2 regions of the Lelliottia nimipressuralis genome follow, and region 2 is predicted to be linked to the other one. Evidence: predicted binding sites of a transcription regulator. Region 2 holds the regulator's gene; the other holds the start of a gene.
What was found. Region 2 encodes LexA, which represses DNA repair genes until DNA is damaged. Its sites were predicted from a motif close to TNCTGTATGTACATACAGNA; they were not measured.
Positions count from the first base shown of each region.

Region 1: a site for LexA is predicted at 2,383-2,402, ahead of dinB (DNA polymerase IV). Genes of this name have one in related genera too.

Region 1 is NZ_CP167172.1:904,607-914,357, reverse strand. It holds gene pepD (cytosol nonspecific dipeptidase) at 1-1,193, shown strand, start outside; gene dinB (DNA polymerase IV) at 1,306-2,364, opposite strand; gene dpaA (peptidoglycan meso-diaminopimelic acid protein amidase) at 2,641-3,381, shown strand; gene ACB496_RS04240 (class II glutamine amidotransferase) at 3,352-4,119, opposite strand; gene lpcA (D-sedoheptulose 7-phosphate isomerase) at 4,270-4,848, opposite strand; gene fadE (acyl-CoA dehydrogenase FadE) at 5,167-7,611, shown strand; gene ACB496_RS04225 (amidohydrolase) at 7,720-8,490, shown strand; gene ACB496_RS04220 (gamma-glutamyltransferase family protein) at 8,547-9,751, opposite strand, start outside.
Region 2 is NZ_CP167172.1:268,931-278,681, forward strand. It holds gene ACB496_RS01240 (maltoporin) at 1-975, shown strand, start outside; gene malM (maltose operon protein MalM) at 1,090-2,043, shown strand; gene ubiC (chorismate lyase) at 2,225-2,722, shown strand; gene ubiA (4-hydroxybenzoate octaprenyltransferase) at 2,735-3,604, shown strand; gene plsB (glycerol-3-phosphate 1-O-acyltransferase PlsB) at 3,699-6,119, opposite strand; gene ACB496_RS01265 (diacylglycerol kinase) at 6,274-6,642, shown strand; gene lexA (transcriptional repressor LexA) at 6,752-7,360, shown strand; gene dinF (MATE family efflux transporter DinF) at 7,428-8,750, shown strand; gene ACB496_RS01280 (CsbD family protein) at 8,892-9,101, shown strand; gene zur (zinc uptake transcriptional repressor Zur) at 9,170-9,685, opposite strand.

The DNA of each region.
Region 1 (9,751 bases), 640 kb from region 2:
ACGACTTCACAAAAGATCCGATTCAGCCGTACATCGACGGCGAATGGGTTAAAGCACGCGGCACCACGCTGGGCGCAGATAACGGCATCGGTATGGCCTCCGCGCTGGCGGTGCTGGCTGACGATCGCGTTGAGCACGGCCCGCTGGAAGTGCTGCTGACCATGACCGAAGAAGCGGGTATGGACGGCGCTTTTGGTCTGCAGGCCAACTGGCTGCAGGCAGATATCCTGATCAACACCGACTCTGAAGAAGAGGGTGAGATCTACATGGGTTGCGCGGGGGGCATTGATTTCATCTCTACCCTGCCTCTGACCCGTGAAGCGGTTCCGGCTGGCTTCAAGACCTTCAAGCTGACGCTGAAAGGGCTGAAAGGCGGTCACTCAGGCGGCGATATCCATTTAGGTCTGGGCAATGCCAACAAACTGCTGGCGCGCTTCCTGGCAGGCCACGCGGCTGAGCTGGATCTGCGTCTGGTGGACTTCAACGGTGGTAGCCTGCGTAACGCGATTCCTCGCGAAGCCTTCGCCACCGTTGCCGTTGCAGCAAACAAAGCCGACGAGCTGAAAACCCTGGCGAACGTCTACCTGGATATCCTGAAAAACGAACTGTCAGTCAAAGAGAAAAACCTGACCGTGGTTCTGGAAGCCGTATCCAGCGATAAAGCCGCGCTGACGACCGAGTCACGCGACCGCTTTGTGCAGCTGCTGAACGCCACACCAAACGGCGTGATCCGCAACTCTGACGTGGCGAAAGGCGTGGTGGAAACCTCCCTGAACGTCGGCGTTGTCACCATGAGCGACGACAGCGCGGAAATCATCTGCCTGATCCGCTCTCTTATCGACAGCGGTAAAGAGTATGTCGTGAGCATGCTGGAATCACTGGGCAAACTCTCTGGTGCGAAAACCTCCGCCAAGGGCAGCTACCCAGGCTGGCAGCCAGACGCGACCTCTCCGGTCATGGCGTTGGTGCGTGAAACCTATCAGCGTCTGTTCAACAGCACGCCGAACATTCAGGTGATCCACGCGGGTCTGGAGTGCGGTCTGTTCAAGAAACCGTATCCGGATATGGATATGGTCTCTATTGGGCCGACCATTACCGGGCCACACTCTCCGGACGAGCAGGTGCATATCGAAAGCGTGGGCCACTACTGGACGCTGCTGACAGAACTGCTGAAAGCGATTCCGGCTAAGTAAGACGCTGTACGTGCCCGGCGGCAGTGCGTTGTCGGGCCAGCAGAATCAGTGCCATAGCGATATGTAGACATAAGCCCGGTAAGCGAAGCGCTACCGGGCTTTTTTATACGTTTTATAGCCCCAGCACCAGCTGTCGCTCCAGCTGCGGGTCCAGCAGCGTGACGTGTAAACCCACCAGCCGCACTCCCCTTCCCCCGCGGCGCTCCTGCCAGGCTTTCTTCGCCGTTGCGATCAGGTCGTCTTTATTGAGCCGCGGCCAGACATGCTCCTGGGTTGTTTGCTGGAAGTCGTTAAACTTGAGTTTTACCCCCTGCCGGGCAATCAGCAGATCGGGTTTCACCTTTGCCAGACGCCGCTCCAGCTCGGGGTAGAGCTGCTCGTTAATAATGGTTTCGCAGTCACTCCACTCGTGGATATCTTCCGCAAGGGTGCGCTCCACCCCCACCGATTTACGCAGCCGCTCGCTGTTAATGCTGCGCTCATCAATCCCCTGACTGCGCTCCCACAGCACCCGGCCAAATTTGCCAAAGCGTTTGAGCAGCATTGCCAGATCGCTGTTCTGCACGTCTTCGCAGGTGCGTAGACCCAGCGTTTCCAGCTTCGCGGCCGAGACTTTGCCGACGCCGGGGATTTTGCCCAGCGGCAGGGTCTTCAAAAAAGCCGGGACCTCATCAGGCGTGATGACATATTGCCCGTCCGGTTTATTCAGATCCGAGGCGATTTTGGCGAGGAATTTGACCGGCGCAATCCCGGCGGAGGCCGTTAAATTGAGCTCTTTAAAAATGGTCTGGCGGATCTCCTGCGCCATCAGCGTGGCGGAGCCGTGGCAGTGCAGACTGTCCGTGACGTCGAGATAGGCTTCGTCGAGAGAAAGGGGTTCGATGAGCGACGTGTAGCGGGAGAAGATTTCCCGGATATGGGCCGAGGCCTCTTTGTAAGCATCAAAGCGGCCGGGCAACAGAATGAGATGAGGACAGAGTTTGAGTGCCATCGCCGTGGGCATGGCGCTGCGCACGCCAAATTTGCGCGCCGGATAGTTGGCAGTGCTGATCACACCACGCTTAACGCGGCTGCCGCCAATGGCGATGGGGACATCCCGCAGCGCCGGATTATCACGCATCTCTACGGCGGCAAAAAAGCAGTCCATATCGACATGGATTATTTTGCGCATACTTAACCCTCACCCTTTCACTGGATAAGTATACAGTTAAAAATTCAGAATTGAAAAGTATCAGCGTCTTCACATCCTCCACAATTACGCAAAGTTCCTGGTTTCAAACGCGGTCTGATAAGCTATAAATGCCAACTAATTTGTAAACTCATTAGTTCACTCTTGCGAAAAAATGCAGCGATGCTAATGTGAGCGCTCCTAATCCAGAAAATTCTGATTTCGGGTCTCTTTTGCCGTCCTGGCAAGTTGGTTTGGCTTTATCAAGGAACTTGTAGTATGCGTAAAATCGCATTGTTCATTGCGATGCTTCTGATCCCGTGTGTCTCGTTCGCAGGGCTGCTTGGCAGCAACAGTTCAACCACACCGGTCAGCAAAGAATATAAACAACAATTAATGGGATCACCGGTTTATATTCAGATCTTCAAGGAAGAACGCACGCTCGATCTATTTGTCAAAATGGGCGAGACATATCAACTGCTTGATAGCTACAAAATCTGTAACTATTCCGGCGGATTAGGTCCGAAACAACGTCAGGGTGATTTCAAAAGTCCTGAAGGGTTTTATACCGTTCAGCGCAATCAGCTCAAACCCGACAGCCGCTTCTATAAAGCCATCAATATCGGCTTTCCGAACGCCTACGATCGTGCCCATGGTTACGAAGGCAAATACCTGATGATTCACGGTGCCTGCGTGTCTATCGGCTGCTACGCCATGACAGACAGCGGTATTGATGAGATTTTCCAGTTTGTGACCGGCGCGTTAGTCTTCGGCCAGGCGGGCGTGCAGGTGAGCATCTATCCGTTCCGCATGACCGATGCCAACATGCAGCGCCACAAGTATTCGACCTACGCGGATTTCTGGAAACAGCTGAAACCGGGTTACGACTACTTCCAGCAGACGCACAAGCCGCCGACCGTCTCGGTCGCGGATGGTCGATACATTGTCAGCAAACCGCTGAGTCATGAAGTCGTTCACCCGCAGCTGGCGTCAAACTACACGGTTCCCGAGACAAAATAGTGCCCACTCGCCTGGCATAATCTTTTGCCAGGTTTCATTGCCCGTCAGGGGCTGAGTGGCAATCACCGTGACCACATCGTTGGGTGTGGTCTCGGTTTGAAAATCAATTTCCACATCCTGATCCAGCAGTTTTGCCACGCCAAAGGGCGCGCGACGCGTGATCCAGAAAAGATTGGTCGAGCAGAACGCCATCACATAGCGCCCATCTGACAGCAGCATGTTAAACACACCCTTCTCACGCAGTTCACAGGCCAGCGTGCCGATGTATTTAAACACTGCTTCCATATTTCCCGGCGTGCGCGGGTAGCGCTCTGTCAGCTTGTGCAGTAACCAGCAAAACGCTTTCTCACTGTCTGTTTCACCCACCGGACGGAAATTGCCCGTCTCCAGCGATTTATAGCCGGTCAACTGCCCGTTATGGGCGTAAGTCCAGTTGCGGCCCCACAGTTCACGGGTAAACGGATGGGTATTTTCCAGCGCCACTTCGCCCCGATTCGCCTGACGAATATGGGCAATGACCGAGCAGGATTTTATCGGATAATCCTGGACCAGTCGGGCGATGGGAGAGTTGAAGCTGGGTTGCGGATCTTTGAACGTGCGACAGCCTTTGCCTTCGTAGAAGGTAATGCCCCAGCCGTCTTTATGCGGCCCGGTTCCTCCACCGCGCTGCACCAGCCCGGTGAAACTAAAGCAGATATCGGTTGGCACATTGGCGCTCATCCCGAGCAATTCGCACATACATCACCTCCACAAAACGCCTTAACGCGGGAAGGCGTAATTGTTGCAGCCAGTTTGGATTCGGACAGCGCGCAGAAACCGGAGCGTACACGTAGTACGTGAGGATTTCGAGCACTGCCCGGATTCAAAATGGCAAATAAAATAGCCTTCTTACTTAACCATCTCTTTTTCGATCAACTGGATCAGGATATGAATCACTTTGATGTGAATTTCCTGAATACGGTCAGCATAACCAAAATGCGGCACGCGGATTTCGATATCCGACGAGCCCGCCATTTTGCCGCCATCTTTGCCGGTCAGAGTGATGACTTTCATCCCCTTCTCACGCGCAGCGTCAATGGCTTTGATGACGTTACCGGAATTACCCGACGTGGAGATCCCCAGCAGCACATCGCCTTCACGCCCTACCGCTTCAACATAGCGCGAGAAAATATGATCGTAACCGAAGTCGTTACCCACGCAGGAGATGTGGCTAACGTCAGAAATCGCGATCGCCGGGTAGCCCGGACGGTTTTCACGGTAGCGGCCGGTCAGCTCTTCAGCGAAGTGCATCGCATCGCAATGTGAACCGCCGTTACCGCAGGAGAGCACTTTGCCGCCGGCTTTGAAACTGTCTGCCAGCAGAACCGCCGCGCGCTGAATCGCGTGAATATTGGCTTCATCTTTCAGAAAGTTGGCCAGCGTTTCCGCCGCTTCGTTCAGTTCGTTACGAATAAGATCCTGGTACATGAGGATAATCCTTCAGTATTGATGAAATAACACAGGGAGTGTACCGGATCGCGAGAAAAGCGAGAAGCTATACCCGTCATACTTGACGTGGTATATGCGCTGGCAGTGCCTGCTCTTCCCCTCTCACTGACTTAAGTCTGCTCCTGGTCATGGCGATGCAGATCCTTCGGCGTTTTGATTATTCGTGCCTGTCAAAACCTGAACAATGTGAACCAGGTTGTAATTATTTTGTGAATGCATTGCTAAAAGAAATAACATCCACTACAACCATATCATCACAAGTGGTCAGACCTCCTACAAGCAAGGGAGCTTTTCTTTATGATGATTTTGAGCATTATCGCAACCGTTGTTCTGCTCGGTGTGTTGTTCTATCACCGTGTCAGTTTATTACTGAGTAGCCTGATTCTGTTGGCCTGGACGGCTGCGCTTGGCCTGTCTGGTCTGTGGAATATCTGGGTTGTGCTGCCGCTGGCGATTATCCTGCTGCCGCTCAACGTGCCTACGATGCGTAAGTCGATGATTTCCGCCCCGGTGTTCCGCGGCTTCCGTAAAGTGATGCCACCGATGTCACGCACGGAAAAAGAAGCCATCGACGCGGGTACTACCTGGTGGGAAGGCGATCTATTCCAGGGCAACCCGGACTGGAAAAAGCTGCACAACTACCCGCAGCCACGGCTGACAGCAGAAGAACAAGCCTTTATTGATGGTCCGGTAGAAGAAGCGTGCCGCATGGCGAACGACTTCCAGATCACCCATGAAATGGCCGATCTGCCTCCGGAACTGTGGGCCTATCTGAAAGAGCATCGCTTCTTCGCGATGATCATCAAGAAAGAGTACGGCGGCCTGGAGTTCTCCGCTTACGCTCAGGCTCGCGTGCTGCAAAAACTGGCGGGTGTGTCAGGGATCCTGGCGATCACCGTCGGCGTACCAAACTCCTTAGGCCCGGGCGAACTGCTGCAGCATTACGGCACCGAAGAGCAAAAAGATCACTATCTGCCGCGTCTGGCGCGTGGTCAGGAAATCCCTTGCTTCGCGCTGACCAGCCCGGAAGCTGGCTCTGATGCGGGTGCGATCCCGGATACCGGCGTAGTCTGCATGGGCGAGTGGCAGGGCCAGCAGGTGCTGGGTATGCGCCTGACCTGGAACAAGCGTTACATTACGCTGGCACCGATTGCCACCGTACTGGGCCTGGCGTTCAAACTCTCTGACCCGGACAGACTGTTGGGCGACGAGGAAGATCTGGGCATCACCTGTGCGCTGATCCCAACCTCTACGCCTGGCGTCGAAATTGGTCGTCGTCACTTCCCGCTGAACGTACCGTTCCAGAACGGTCCGACCCGTGGCGAAGATATCTTTGTACCGATTGATTACATCATCGGCGGTCCGAAAATGGCCGGACAGGGCTGGCGTATGCTGGTGGAATGTCTGTCGGTCGGTCGCGGTATCACCCTGCCGTCGAACTCTACCGGTGGCCTGAAATCCGTCGCGATGGGGATTGGTGCTTACGCCCATATCCGCCGTCAGTTCAAAATTTCCATCGGTAAGATGGAAGGTATCGAAGAGCCACTGGCGCGCATCGCGGGCAACGCTTACGTGATGGATGCGGCGGCGTCGCTGATCACCTACGGCATCATGCTGGGCGAAAAACCGGCTGTGCTGTCGGCTATCGTGAAGTATCACTGTACCCATCGTGCGCAGCAGTCAATTATTGATGCGATGGATATTGCTGGCGGTAAAGGCATTATGCTCGGCGAAGGTAACTTCCTGGCGCGCGGCTATCAGGGCGCACCGATTGCCATCACCGTGGAAGGCGCTAACATCCTCACCCGCAGCATGATGATCTTCGGTCAGGGCGCGATTCGCTGCCATCCGTATGTACTGGAAGAGATGGCTGCGGCGCAAAACAACGACGTGAATGCGTTCGACAAGCTGCTGTTTAAACACATCGGCCATGTCGGCAGCAACAAAATGCGCAGCTTCTGGCTGGGCCTGACGCGCGGTCTCACCAGCGCCACACCAACGGGTGATGCGACCAAACGTTACTACCAGCATCTCAACCGCCTGAGCGCGAACCTGGCGCTGCTGTCAGACGTGTCGATGGCAGTCCTCGGCGGCAGCCTGAAGCGTCGCGAGCGTATCTCTGCGCGTCTGGGCGATGTCCTGAGCCAGGTGTTCCTTGCCTCTGCGGTCCTGAAACGTTATGACGATGAAGGCCGTCATGAAGCGGATCTGCCGTTAGTCCACTGGGGCGTGCAGGATGCGCTCTATCAGGCAGAGCAGGCGATTGACGATCTGCTGGCAAACTTCCCGAACCGCTTTGTGGCAGGCGCACTGCGCGTGGTGATCTTCCCAACCGGTCGTCATCATCTGGCACCGTCCGATATCCTGGATCACAAAGTGGCGAAGATCCTGCAGGTTCCAAGTGCAACCCGCTCCCGTATCGGTCGCGGTCAGTACCTGAAACCTACCGAGCATAACCCGGTTGGTCTGCTGGAAGAGGCGCTGCTGGATGTGATGGCGGCCGATCCTGTTCACCAGAAAATCTGTAAACAGCTGGGCAAAAACCTGCCGTTTACTCGCCTGGATGAACTGGCCAAACAGGCGCTGGCGGGTGGCATCATCGATCAGAATGAAGCCGCAGTACTGGTGAAAGCGGAAGAGAGCCGTCTGCGCAGCATTAACGTGGATGATTTCGAGCACGACGAGCTGGCGACCCGACCGGTAAAGCTGCCGGAGAAGGTCCGCAAACCTGAAGCGGCCTAACCCGCATCGCTTCCATAAACCCCGCCGCGTGCGGGGTTTTTTATTGCCACATTTTCTCTTTTTCCCGTGCTACAGTGTCAAAAAGCCGTCTTTCGAGGAGTCATGATTGTGCCTGGTTTGAAGATTACCCTTTTACAACAGCCCCTGGTGTGGATGGACGGTCCCGCCAACCTGCGCCATTTTGATCGTCAGCTCGAAGAGATCACCGGACGCGATGTGATTGTGCTGCCGGAGATGTTCACTACCGGGTTCGCCATGGAGGCGGCAAAGCAGTCTCTGGCGCAGGATGACGTCGTCGCCTGGATGCACAGCAAGGCCCGGCAGACGAACGCTCTCGTCGCGGGGAGCGCCGCGCTGCAGACCGAGCGCGGGCCGGTGAACCGCTTCCTGCTGGTGGAGCCAGACGGCACGCTGCATTTTTACGATAAACGCCACCTGTTCCGCATGGCCGATGAGCATCATCACTACGAGGCGGGTAACGAGCGGGTGGTGTTTGAGTGGCGCGGCTGGCGCATTCTGCCGCTGGTCTGTTACGACCTGCGCTTCCCGGTCTGGTCACGCAACCGTAATGATTACGATCTGGCGCTCTACGTCGCCAACTGGCCTGCGCCACGCTCGCTGCACTGGCAAGCGCTGTTGGTGGCGCGCGCCATTGAGAATCAGGCGTATGTGGTCGGCTGTAACCGCGTAGGCACCGATGGCAACGGGCATCACTACCGCGGCGATAGCCGGGTGGTGAATCCGCAGGGGGAAATTATTGCCACCGCCGAGCCGCATCAGGCGACGCGTATCGACGCCGAGCTTTCGCTGACGGCACTGAAAGAGTACCGGGAGAAGTTTCCGGCATGGCAGGACGCGGATCCCTTTAGTATTGGATGAAAAAAAACCGGGTGCGGCAGCGCCTCACCCGGTTTACACATGCTGATGGCGGCTTGTTAACTCACTAACGCCTGCCCGTCTTTGCGGCTTTCGGTTGCGGCGACGTAGTGCCCTTCCGGCATGCGGTAAATCACCTGCGCGCCGCCAAAGTTATAATCCTGCAGCGGATCTTCCACCGTAATTTGATGCCCGCGTTCGCGCAGCGCCGCAATGGTATTACGATCGAAGCTCGATTCAACGATCACTTCCCGGCCCTTCACCACGCGCCAGCGCGGCGCATCGATCGCCGCCTGGGGGTTTTGCCCGTGCAGCATAATACGCAGCGCCATCTGCATGTGCCCCTGCGCCTGCATTGGCCCGCCCATCACGCCAAACGACATCAGCGGTTTACCCTGCCCGTCCATTGCGAAACCTGGAATAATGGTATGGAACGGACGCTTACTGCCCGCCAGGGCATTAGGGTGTTTAGGATCTAGCACAAAGCCGCAGCCACGATTTTGCAGGCTAATGCCCGTGTCCGGCACCACGACGCCTGAGCCAAAGCCCATAAAGTTGGACTGGATAAAGGAAATCATCATCCCGCTGGAATCGGCGGCAGAGAGGTAAACCGTACCGCTTTGGGTCGGCGCACCGTAGGTGAAATCAGAGGCGTTATCCTGATCGATCAGCGCCGCGCGCGATTTCAGATAGTGGTCGCTTAACAGCTCTTTCGCGGCAAACTCCATGTGCTCTTCGTCGGCCACGTAGCGATCGAGATCCGCCAGCGCCAGCTTCATCGCCTCGATCGACAGATGCAGAGATTGCACAGAGTCCGGATGATGTTTTTCGATCCCGCACTGCTCAAGAATCCCCAGCGCAATAAGCGTGGCGATCCCCTGCCCGTTTGGCGGCAGTTCCTGCACCGATCCACCGGCGAAATCGCGCGACAGCAGCTCCACCCAGTCGACGCGATGATTCGCCAGATCGTCTGCCGTCAGATGCGCGCCGTGTTCTTTGGCGAAGGCAGCGATTTTCTGCGCCAGCTCACCGCGATAGAAGGCTTCGCCGTTGGTTTTGGCGATCAGCTCCAGAGAGTTGGCCTGCGCCGGGTTACGGAATATCTCACCGATGCGCGGCGCGCGGCCCTCTGGCGCAAAGCAGGCGCTAAAGCCCGGCTGATCTTTCAGTTTGTTAAAGCCGCGCTGCCACAGGTGACCAATCAGCGGCGACACCGGGAAACCATTACGCGCGTACTCAATGGCCGGTTGTGCCAGGGTCGTCA
Region 2 (9,751 bases):
GCGGGTAAGCGCTTCTATCAGCGTCATGACGTTCACATGATCGACTTCTACTACTGGGATATCTCCGGCCCGGGTGCAGGTCTGGAAAACGTGGATCTCGGCTTTGGTAAACTCTCCATGGCTGTGACCCGTTCGACTGAAGCGGGCGGCTCCTCTACTTTCGCCAGCAACAACATTCGTGATTACACCACCGATACCGCTAACGACGTCTTTGACGTGCGTTTAGCGCAGATGGAAATCAACCCAGGCGGTACGCTGGAACTGGGCGTTGACTACGGTCACACCAACGTAAATGACGATTACTATCTGCAGCCGAACGCCTCCAAAGATGGCTGGATGTTCACCGCAGAACATACCCAAAGCATGCTGAAAGGCTTTAACAAGTTCGTCGTTCAGTACGCAACAGACTCCATGACCTCTCAGGGTAAAGGCCTGAACCAGGGTGCTGGCATCGGTCTGGGTAATGACGATTCCGATGGCAAACTGTATGCCTACGGCATCAACAACAACGGCCACCTGCTGCGCGTTCTCGACCACGGTGCAATCTCCCTGGGCGACAGCTGGGACCTGATGTACGTCGGTATGTACCAGGACATCGACTGGGATAACGGCAACGGTACCAAATGGTACACCGTGGGTGTGCGCCCAATGTACAAATGGACGCCAATCATGAGTACCTTGCTGGAAGTGGGCTACGACAACGTCAAATCCCAGAACACCGGCGACAAAAACAACCAGTACAAAGTCACCCTGGCGCAACAATGGCAGGCTGGCGACAGCATCTGGTCCCGTCCGGCAATCCGCGTCTTCGCAACCTATGCGAAGTGGGATGAGAAATGGGGTTACGACACTTCGGGTAGCCCGATCACTACCAGCGGTAACTACAACTCCAACTTCGGTATGCAGACTGCAGGCCTTGGCCGCGGCGATAACGACGAGTGGAGCTTCGGTGCCCAGATGGAAATCTGGTGGTAATCCGCAGTTAATCTCACGTAATGGCTAAACAAAGGAGGGGCGCAAGCCCCTCTGATTTAAGCGTCGCGCGCTATTGCCTGGCCACCGCTGCGCTGAATATCTGAGGTGATAACAATGAAAATGAACAAAAGTCTCGTCGCCCTCTGCCTTTCCGCTGGCCTGCTGGCAAGCTTCCCGGCAGTCAGTTTTGCCGAGGTTAATTTCGTTCCGCAGAACACCACGGCGGCTCCCGCCATCCCGGCTTCTGCACTGCAACAACTGGTCTGGACGCCTGTCGATCAGTCTAAAACCCAAAGTACCGATCTTGCGAGCGGCGGCCAGCAGCTAAATGTGCCTGGTATTTCCGGCCCGGTCGCGGCCTGGAGCGTCCCGGCAAACATTGGTGAGCTGAACCTGACGCTGACCAGTATTGTCGACAAGCAAACACATGTCTTTGCGCCGAACGTGCTGATTCTGGATCAGAACATGACGCCATCGGCGTTCTTCCCGAGCAGCTATTTTACCTATCAGGAACCGGGCGTGATGAGCGCCGATCGCCTGGAAGGGGTGATGCGCCTGACGCCTGCGCTGGGTCAGCAGAAAATTTATGTGCTGGTCTTCACGACGCCGCAGGATCTCGCCCAGACAACTACCCTGGTTGATCCAGCCAAAGCCTACGCCAAAGGCACGGGCAATGCGGTCCCGGATATTCCGGATCCAAAAGCGCGCCACACCACCGACGGCACGCTGAAACTGAAAGTCAGCACCTCTTCCGCCTCCAGCGTGCTGGTTGGCCCACTGTTTGGCTCCGCTGGCCCTGGCCCTGTGACCGTGGGTAACACCGCCGCACCAGCTTATGCCGCGCCTGTCGCCGCTGCCCCTGCCGCTGCGCCGACACCAGCACCAGCTCCGGCGAAGAAAGCCGAGCCGATGCTGAATGACACTGAAAGTTACTTCAATCGCGCCATCAAAGAAGCAGTTGATCGCGGCGATGTAGACAAAGCGCTGAAGCTGCTGGATGAAGCTGAGCGTTTAGGTTCGACCACTGCCCGTTCCACCTTTATCAGCAGTGTAAAAGGCAAGGGGTGACCGTCTCCCCGCAGTGCTGATGTTGTCAGTAGTTTAGTGCGCCTGAGTGGGCGCACTTTTTTTTGGGCGGCGCAGGCTGTTGCACTCCTGTTGCGATAATGATCGTTAAACCGCGTTTGGCCGCCCCCAATCTGCTTTTCTGCGATACAATAGCCAGACGTTATGTATCGGAGAGTCTGGCATGTCACACCCTGCGCTAACGCAACTGCGTGCGCTGCGCTATTTTGAAAACATTCCCGCGCTTGACCCGGAGCAACTGGACTGGTTGCTGCTGGAGGATTCCATGACGAAACGCTTTGAGCAGCAGGGGAAAAAAGTCACGGTAACGCTGATTCAGGAAGGGTTCGTCTCGCCTGATGACGTCGCCAGTGAACTGCCGCTGCTGCCAAAAGAAGATCGTTACTGGCTGCGTGAAATTTTACTCTGCGCCGATGGTGAACCCTGGCTTGCCGGGCGGACCGTGGTCCCTGAATCTACCCTGTGCGGCCCGGAGCTGGCGCTGCAACAGCTGGGTAAAACCCCGCTGGGACGCTATCTTTTTACGTCGTCTGAGCTTACCCGTGATTTTATTGAAATTGGTCGCAATGCAGACCTGTGGGGACGCCGTTCCCGCCTGCGCTTAAGCGGCAAGCCGCTCATGCTGACAGAACTCTTTTTGCCTGCATCGCCGTTGTACTAAGAGGATATGAAAATGGAGTGGAGTCTGACGCAGGATAAGCTGCTGGCTTTTCACCGCTTGATGCGTACCGATAAACCCATCGGCACCTTTTTGTTGCTGTGGCCGACGCTGTGGGCGCTGTGGGTTGCCACCCCTGGTTTACCGCCGCTGTGGATCCTGGCAGTGTTTGTCGCAGGCGTCTGGCTGATGCGTGCCGCGGGCTGCGTGGTTAACGATTATGCCGACCGCAAATTTGACGGCCACGTGAAACGCACCGCCAACCGCCCGATGCCGAGCGGTCAGGTGTCAGAAAAAGAGGCCCGCACGCTGTTTGTGGTGCTGGTGCTCCTCGCGTTTCTGCTGGTTTTAACGCTCAACACCATGACGATTTTACTCTCGGTTGCAGCACTGGCGCTGGCGTGGGTGTATCCGTTTATGAAGCGCTATACCCATCTGCCGCAGGTGGTGCTGGGCGCGGCCTTTGGCTGGTCGATTCCGATGGCGTTTGCCGCTGTCAGTGAATCAGTGCCCCTGAGCTGCTGGCTGATGTTCCTCGCTAACATTCTGTGGGCGGTGGCGTACGACACCCAGTATGCGATGGTCGACCGCGATGACGATCTGAAAATTGGCATCAAATCGACGGCGATTCTGTTTGGCCGCTACGACAAGCTGATCATCGGGATATTGCAGGTCGCGGTGTTAGGGCTGATGGTACTGATTGGTTATCTGAACGCCCTGAACTGGGAATTTTACTGGTCCGTGCTGGTGGCGGGGATGCTGTTTGCATATCAGCAAAAGCTGATTGCGAATCGCGAGCGTGAAGCCTGTTTCAAAGCGTTTTTGAACAACAACTATGTTGGGCTGGTGCTGTTTTTAGGGCTGGCGATGAGCTATTTTTCCTGAAAAAAATGCCCGGCAGCGCTAACGCTCACCGGGCACATATCTGATGCATATTTGTAAGCCGGGAAAGGCGAAACCGCCTCCCGGCTTTTTTATGTCACTCGTCCTGCGTTGCGCTTTCAATGGTCAAACGCACGTCCGACGTTATCAGCTCGGCCAGCATCTGATAAACCTTCATCGTCTCTTCAGGTTCCGCATCGCCGGTATCGCTGATATAGCCTTCATCGCGCAGCGTCAGTACCAGTGAGCTAAACACCGCTTTATCGAAGAACTCTGGTGCGTTAATGCCGTGCAGCACGGATAAACGCTGAGCCAGCGTGCGGCTCTCTTTTTCCAGGGTACCACGGTTGATGGACGGGTTCGCGCTCAACAGCCAGAAGGTAATCGCGTAGCGCTGCAACGTCTCACGCGCACCGGCCGCCAGCAGTTGCAGCGTGCGGGAACGTGACGGGTTGATATGCAGCTCGTCATCTTTGACGGTCAACAGACCCTGACGCAGCAGCTCAGCGGTGAGTTTTTCCAGCTCAACGGCCACTTCATCTTTGCTCCAGCTCAGGAACAGCTCTTCTTTCAGCATCGGATAGAGCGTCTCAACATGGCGCAGCAGTTCCTGACGGGAAATGCGGCGATGCTGAGTGATGATGGCTGCCATCAGCGACGGCAACATCAGCATATGCGTGATGTTGTTACGATAGTAGGTCATCAGCACTGCCTGCTCGCGCGGCAGAATGATGATGTCCCCGATGGTGTCCTTCTCAACTTCGAACTTGTTCATCTGCAGCGCGTGGTCGATCAACTGACTGGCGGTGGCAGACGGAACGGTGGAATCCGCTGAGTACGGGACATTACGCATAATATCCAGATAGCAATCGAGCTGTTCGGTCAGCTGTTCGCGCGTCAGCGAACGCTGGCGTGAGGCTAACAGTGCTGTGACGCACAGGTTCATGGCGTTCGCCGCCCCGGCGTTGTTAATACGCACCATCAGATCGGCCGCGATATTATTCACCGTTGGCGTCAGCCACGCAGGGCGAATCGCTTCGATTGGGTCGATAGATTCGCGCCACTCCGGCACGTGCTGGTTCAGATAGGTCATCAGCGGCAGCGGTTCGCCAAAGTTCACGTAACCCTGGCCGAGATTGCGCAGCTTGCTCAGGCCTTTCAGCATCTGAGGCAGGCTCTCTTTCTCTTTGGTCGCACCGCGCAGCTCTTTGGCGTAAGTGCCCACTTCCATGACGTGCTCGTAACCGATGTAAATCGGCACAAGCGTAATCGGACGCGTACCGCCGCGCAGCATCGCCTGAATGGTCATCGACAGAGTACCGGTTTTCGGGTCCAGAAGACGGCCCGTACGGGAACGCCCCCCTTCGACGAAATACTCTACGGAATAGCCACGGCTAAACAGCTCGCCCAGATATTCGCGGAACACCGTGGAGTAGAGCTTATTGCCTTTGAAGGTACGACGAATAAAGAACGCACCCAGACGGCGGAAAATCGGGCCGGCTGGCCAGAAATTCAGGTTGATACCTGCCGCGATGTGCGGTGGTACCAGCCCCTGGTGATACAGCACATAAGACAGCAGCAGGTAGTCCATGTGGCTGCGGTGGCAAGGCACATAGACGATTTCGTGGCCGTCGTGGGCAAGCTGGCGCACGCGCTCGGCGTTATGGACGTTAATCCCCTGATACAGACGGTTCCAGGTGAAGCTCAGGATACGGTCGGAGAGGCGGATCATCTCGTAGGAGAAGTTGGCCGCAATCTCCTCCATCAGGGCGATGGCGTTTTGCTGGGCTTTCTCGTGAGAGATTTTCTTGCTGCGCGCTTCGTCTTCAACCGCGCGGGCAATGGCTTTAGATGCCAGCAATTTGTTGAACAGGTCCTGGCGTGCAGGCAGGCGCGGGCCAACGGCAGCCAGACGCTGACGGGCAAAGTGCATACGCGCGACGCGAGCCAGTTTCTGGGCGATGATTTTATCCGTCCCGTGCTCATCCGCCATGCGGCGCAGGGAGACGGAAGGGGAGAAACGTACAAAGCTGTCGCGGCCTAACCATGAGACGGCAAAGAACTTCTGGATGCCGTTCAGCATACGCAGTGGTGGGTTTTCCTCGCCTTTCTGACGACCAGGACGACGACCAAACATCACCGACACCGGCACCATCTGGACATCCAGACTTGGGTTGCTGCGGTGCAGATCGAGGTAGTCGTGGAACAGCTTGATGGACTCTTCTTTTGGCGTGTAATAGGTGAACACGCGCGGCCCGCCGTGAATAAACACGTAGCGCGGCAGCAGAGTTCCGTCGACCTCAAGGGGTTCGAGCGGATCGGGCAAGTCATGCGCCAGACATTGGGCGCGGAGCGTCAGTAAGTCTGCCTTCGAGTTGTAAGGCAAAACGTACATAATAGGGCGCGAGGTATCGAGCCCTAATTCCAGCGCAGGTTCCGCCGGGATAGACTTACTTTTTACCAGGACGCTTAATGGTAAATTAAGTAATTTGTAGTAAATTCGTGGCCAGCCGGACATAAACGATGTAAAGCCTCTGGTTAATAATGCAATTGCGGCGCAAGGATAACAGAAAGCGCGCAAAATTTCTGTTGTTACCGGTCATACTTCAGGCTGTATTGCTACGCGCTACAGCTATAGTTACTGACGCTAAATCTAAGAAAAGGTTCTTTTAATGGCCAATAATACCACTGGGTTAACCCGAATCATCAAAGCTGCCGGATATTCATGGAAAGGTTTCCGCGCCGCATGGATCAATGAGGCCGCTTTCCGCCAGGAAGGGGTTGCTGCGGTTGTTGCGGTGATCATCGCCTGTTTTCTGGATGTCGACCCGATAACCCGCGTATTGCTCATTGGTTCAGTCCTTCTGGTGATGATAGTGGAAATTCTCAACAGCGCTATTGAAGCGGTGGTGGATCGCATCGGTTCTGATTTCCATGAGCTGTCGGGCCGTGCGAAGGACATGGGTTCTGCCGCTGTGCTGCTGGCGATTATCATCGCAGCCATCACCTGGGGCACGCTTCTTTGGTCACATTTTCGATAAGGCTTCAGGAATCCAATAAGTCTCTGGTTTTTTGTGCAGTTTTTGATTCCAAAATCACCTTTGACTGTATATACTCACAGCATAACTGTATATACACCCAGGGGGCGGAATGAAAGCGTTAACGGCCAGACAGCAAGAGGTGTTTGATCTCATTCGAGATCATATCAGCCAGACGGGAATGCCACCGACGCGTGCGGAAATCGCGCAGCGCCTGGGCTTCCGTTCTCCAAATGCCGCTGAAGAGCATCTCAAAGCGCTGGCGCGTAAAGGCGTTCTTGAGATTGTCTCTGGTGCGTCACGCGGAATTCGCCTGCTGGTGGAAGAAGAAGAAGGTCTGCCACTTGTGGGGCGCGTCGCGGCGGGTGAGCCTTTGCTGGCACAGCAACATATTGAAGGTCACTATCAGGTCGATCCGGCTATGTTCAAGCCAAGTGCCGATTTCCTGCTGCGCGTCAGTGGGATGTCCATGAAAGACATTGGTATTCTGGACGGCGATCTGCTGGCGGTTCATAAAACGCAGGATGTGCGTAACGGGCAGGTTGTGGTTGCGCGTATCGACGACGAAGTGACCGTTAAGCGCCTGAAAAAACAGGGCAACACGGTTCAGCTGTTGCCAGAAAACAGCGAGTTTTCCCCGATTGTGGTGGATCTCCGCGAACAGGCTTTCTCTATTGAAGGTCTGGCTGTTGGTGTTATCCGCAACGGCGAATGGCTGTAATCTCTTACTGACAGGCTGTGGTCGCACCGCAGCCTGACTGTCTACTCTCAATTCCCGGTACTTTCTCATGTCTCTGCTGACAACCTCAGACAAGGCATTGTGGCGTCTTGCGCTGCCGATGATTTTCTCCAATATCACCGTTCCCCTGTTAGGGCTGGTGGATACGGCGGTGATTGGTCATCTGGATTCCCCTGTTTACCTCGGCGGCGTGGCCATTGGCGCGACGGCGACCAGTTTCCTCTTCATGCTGCTGCTCTTTTTACGCATGAGCACCACCGGGCTGACTGCCCAGGCGTTTGGTGCCAAAGATCCCGTTCGACTCGCCCGTGCGCTGGTGCAGCCGCTGATCCTCGCCCTTGGCGCAGGGCTGCTGATTGTTTTGCTGCGCACGCCGCTCATCGATCTGGCTCTGCATGTCGTGGGCGGTAGTGAAGCGGTGCTGGAACAGGCGCGGCGCTTCCTTGAAATCCGCTGGCTCAGCGCACCGGCATCGCTGGCAAATCTGGTTCTGCTTGGCTGGTTGCTGGGCGTGCAGTACGCGCGTGCGCCGGTGATCCTGCTGGTGGTGGGCAATTTACTCAATATCGTGCTCGATCTGTGGCTGGTGATGGGTCTGCACATGAACGTGCAGGGGGCGGCGCTGGCAACGGTGGTCGCCGAGTACGGCACTTTCTTCATTGGCCTATGGATGGTGAAACGCGTGCTGGCCATGCGGGGAATATCATTCGCGATGCTCAAAACAGCGTGGCACGGCAACATCCGTAAACTGCTGGCGCTTAATCGCGACATCATGCTTCGCTCGCTGCTGCTGCAACTTTGCTTTGGCGCCTTAACGGTGTTTGGCGCGCGCCTGGGGCCAGAGATCGTGGCCGTAAACGCGGTGCTGATGACTTTGCTGACGTTCACCGCCTATGCACTTGACGGTTTTGCCTATGCGGTGGAAGCCCATTCGGGCCAGGCCTATGGCGCTCGCGAGGCGGGGCAGTTGCAGGAGGTCTGGCGCGCGGCCTGTCGCCAGTCAGGGCTGGTGGCGCTGGTCTTCGCACTGATCTATGCCTTATTTGGCGGGCAGATTGTGGCGCTATTGACCTCGCTGCCTGAACTGAGAGAACTGGCTAATCACTACATCATCTGGCAGGTCGTGTTACCGGTGGTGGGGGTGTGGTGCTATCTGCTGGACGGTATGTTTATCGGCGCAACGCGCGGGGCGGAAATGCGCAACAGCATGGCAGTCGCGGCGGCCGGTTTCGCCCTGACGCTCTTCACGCTGCCCTGGCTCGGCAACCACGGTTTATGGCTGGCGCTGGCGGTGTTCCTCGCCCTGCGCGGCCTGTCATTAGCGCTGATTTGGCGGCGCCACTGGCGCAATAACAGCTGGTTTAGCGGATAGCGTGATTTGACGAAACGGTTAAAGATTCTGAATCTCAACACGCATGCCGAATCCTTATCTACAATTATTATCACGTCCAGCAGAAATGAACGTAACGGACGACTCGAATTTACGTGATAACCGAACGATGAGGAATTGATTATGAATAAAGACGAAATCGGCGGTAACTGGAAACAGTTCAAAGGTAAAGCGAAAGAACAATGGGGTAAACTGACCGACGATGACGTGACCGTCATTGAAGGTAAACGCGAACAGCTGGTAGGTAAGATTCAGGAACGCTACGGCTACGCGAAAGATCAGGCGGAAAAAGAGGTTGTTGACTGGGAAAAACGCAACGACTACCGCTGGTAACAGAGTTCTACCCGTTGTACACGGAAGTACAATCCCTGAGGGCGGCCTAATGGCCGCCCGCTTCGTTTTTAGCGCGGTTTTTTCTTCACCAGAATGGAGTGATCGTGCTGACATTCACCCTGATGACGACAGGCTTCCACTTCGACACAGGCTGAACACAACCCGTGTGCTTCAATCACGTTATGGCGCAGGGCAAAGCCCATTTTAGCCGCCAGCGAATGCATAATATCTTCCACACCTTCCGCCCCCTCTTCTTTGACCGCGCCGCAGCGATCGCAGATAAACATGGCAGAGGTATGTGTTGGCTGATCGAACAGATGGCACAGCACATAGCTGTTAGTCGACTCCACCTTATGCACAAAGCCTTGCTCCAGCAGGAAATCCAACGCGCGATAAACAGTGGGCGGTTTCGCCTGCGGCTCGCTTTCGCGCAGCAGATCGAGCAGATCGTAGGCGCTGATGGCACCGCGTTGCAGGCTCATCAGACGTAACACTTCAAGGCGCTGCGGGGTCAGGCGCACATTGCGTTGCGCACAGAGCTTTTCAGCTTGCGCTAACAGATCTTGCATCGTGGTCTTATCCATATCGCACCTCGAATTATGGAGTCTGGAAAACCCTCACTTTACCATGTTCTGCTGAAAACGCCGAGA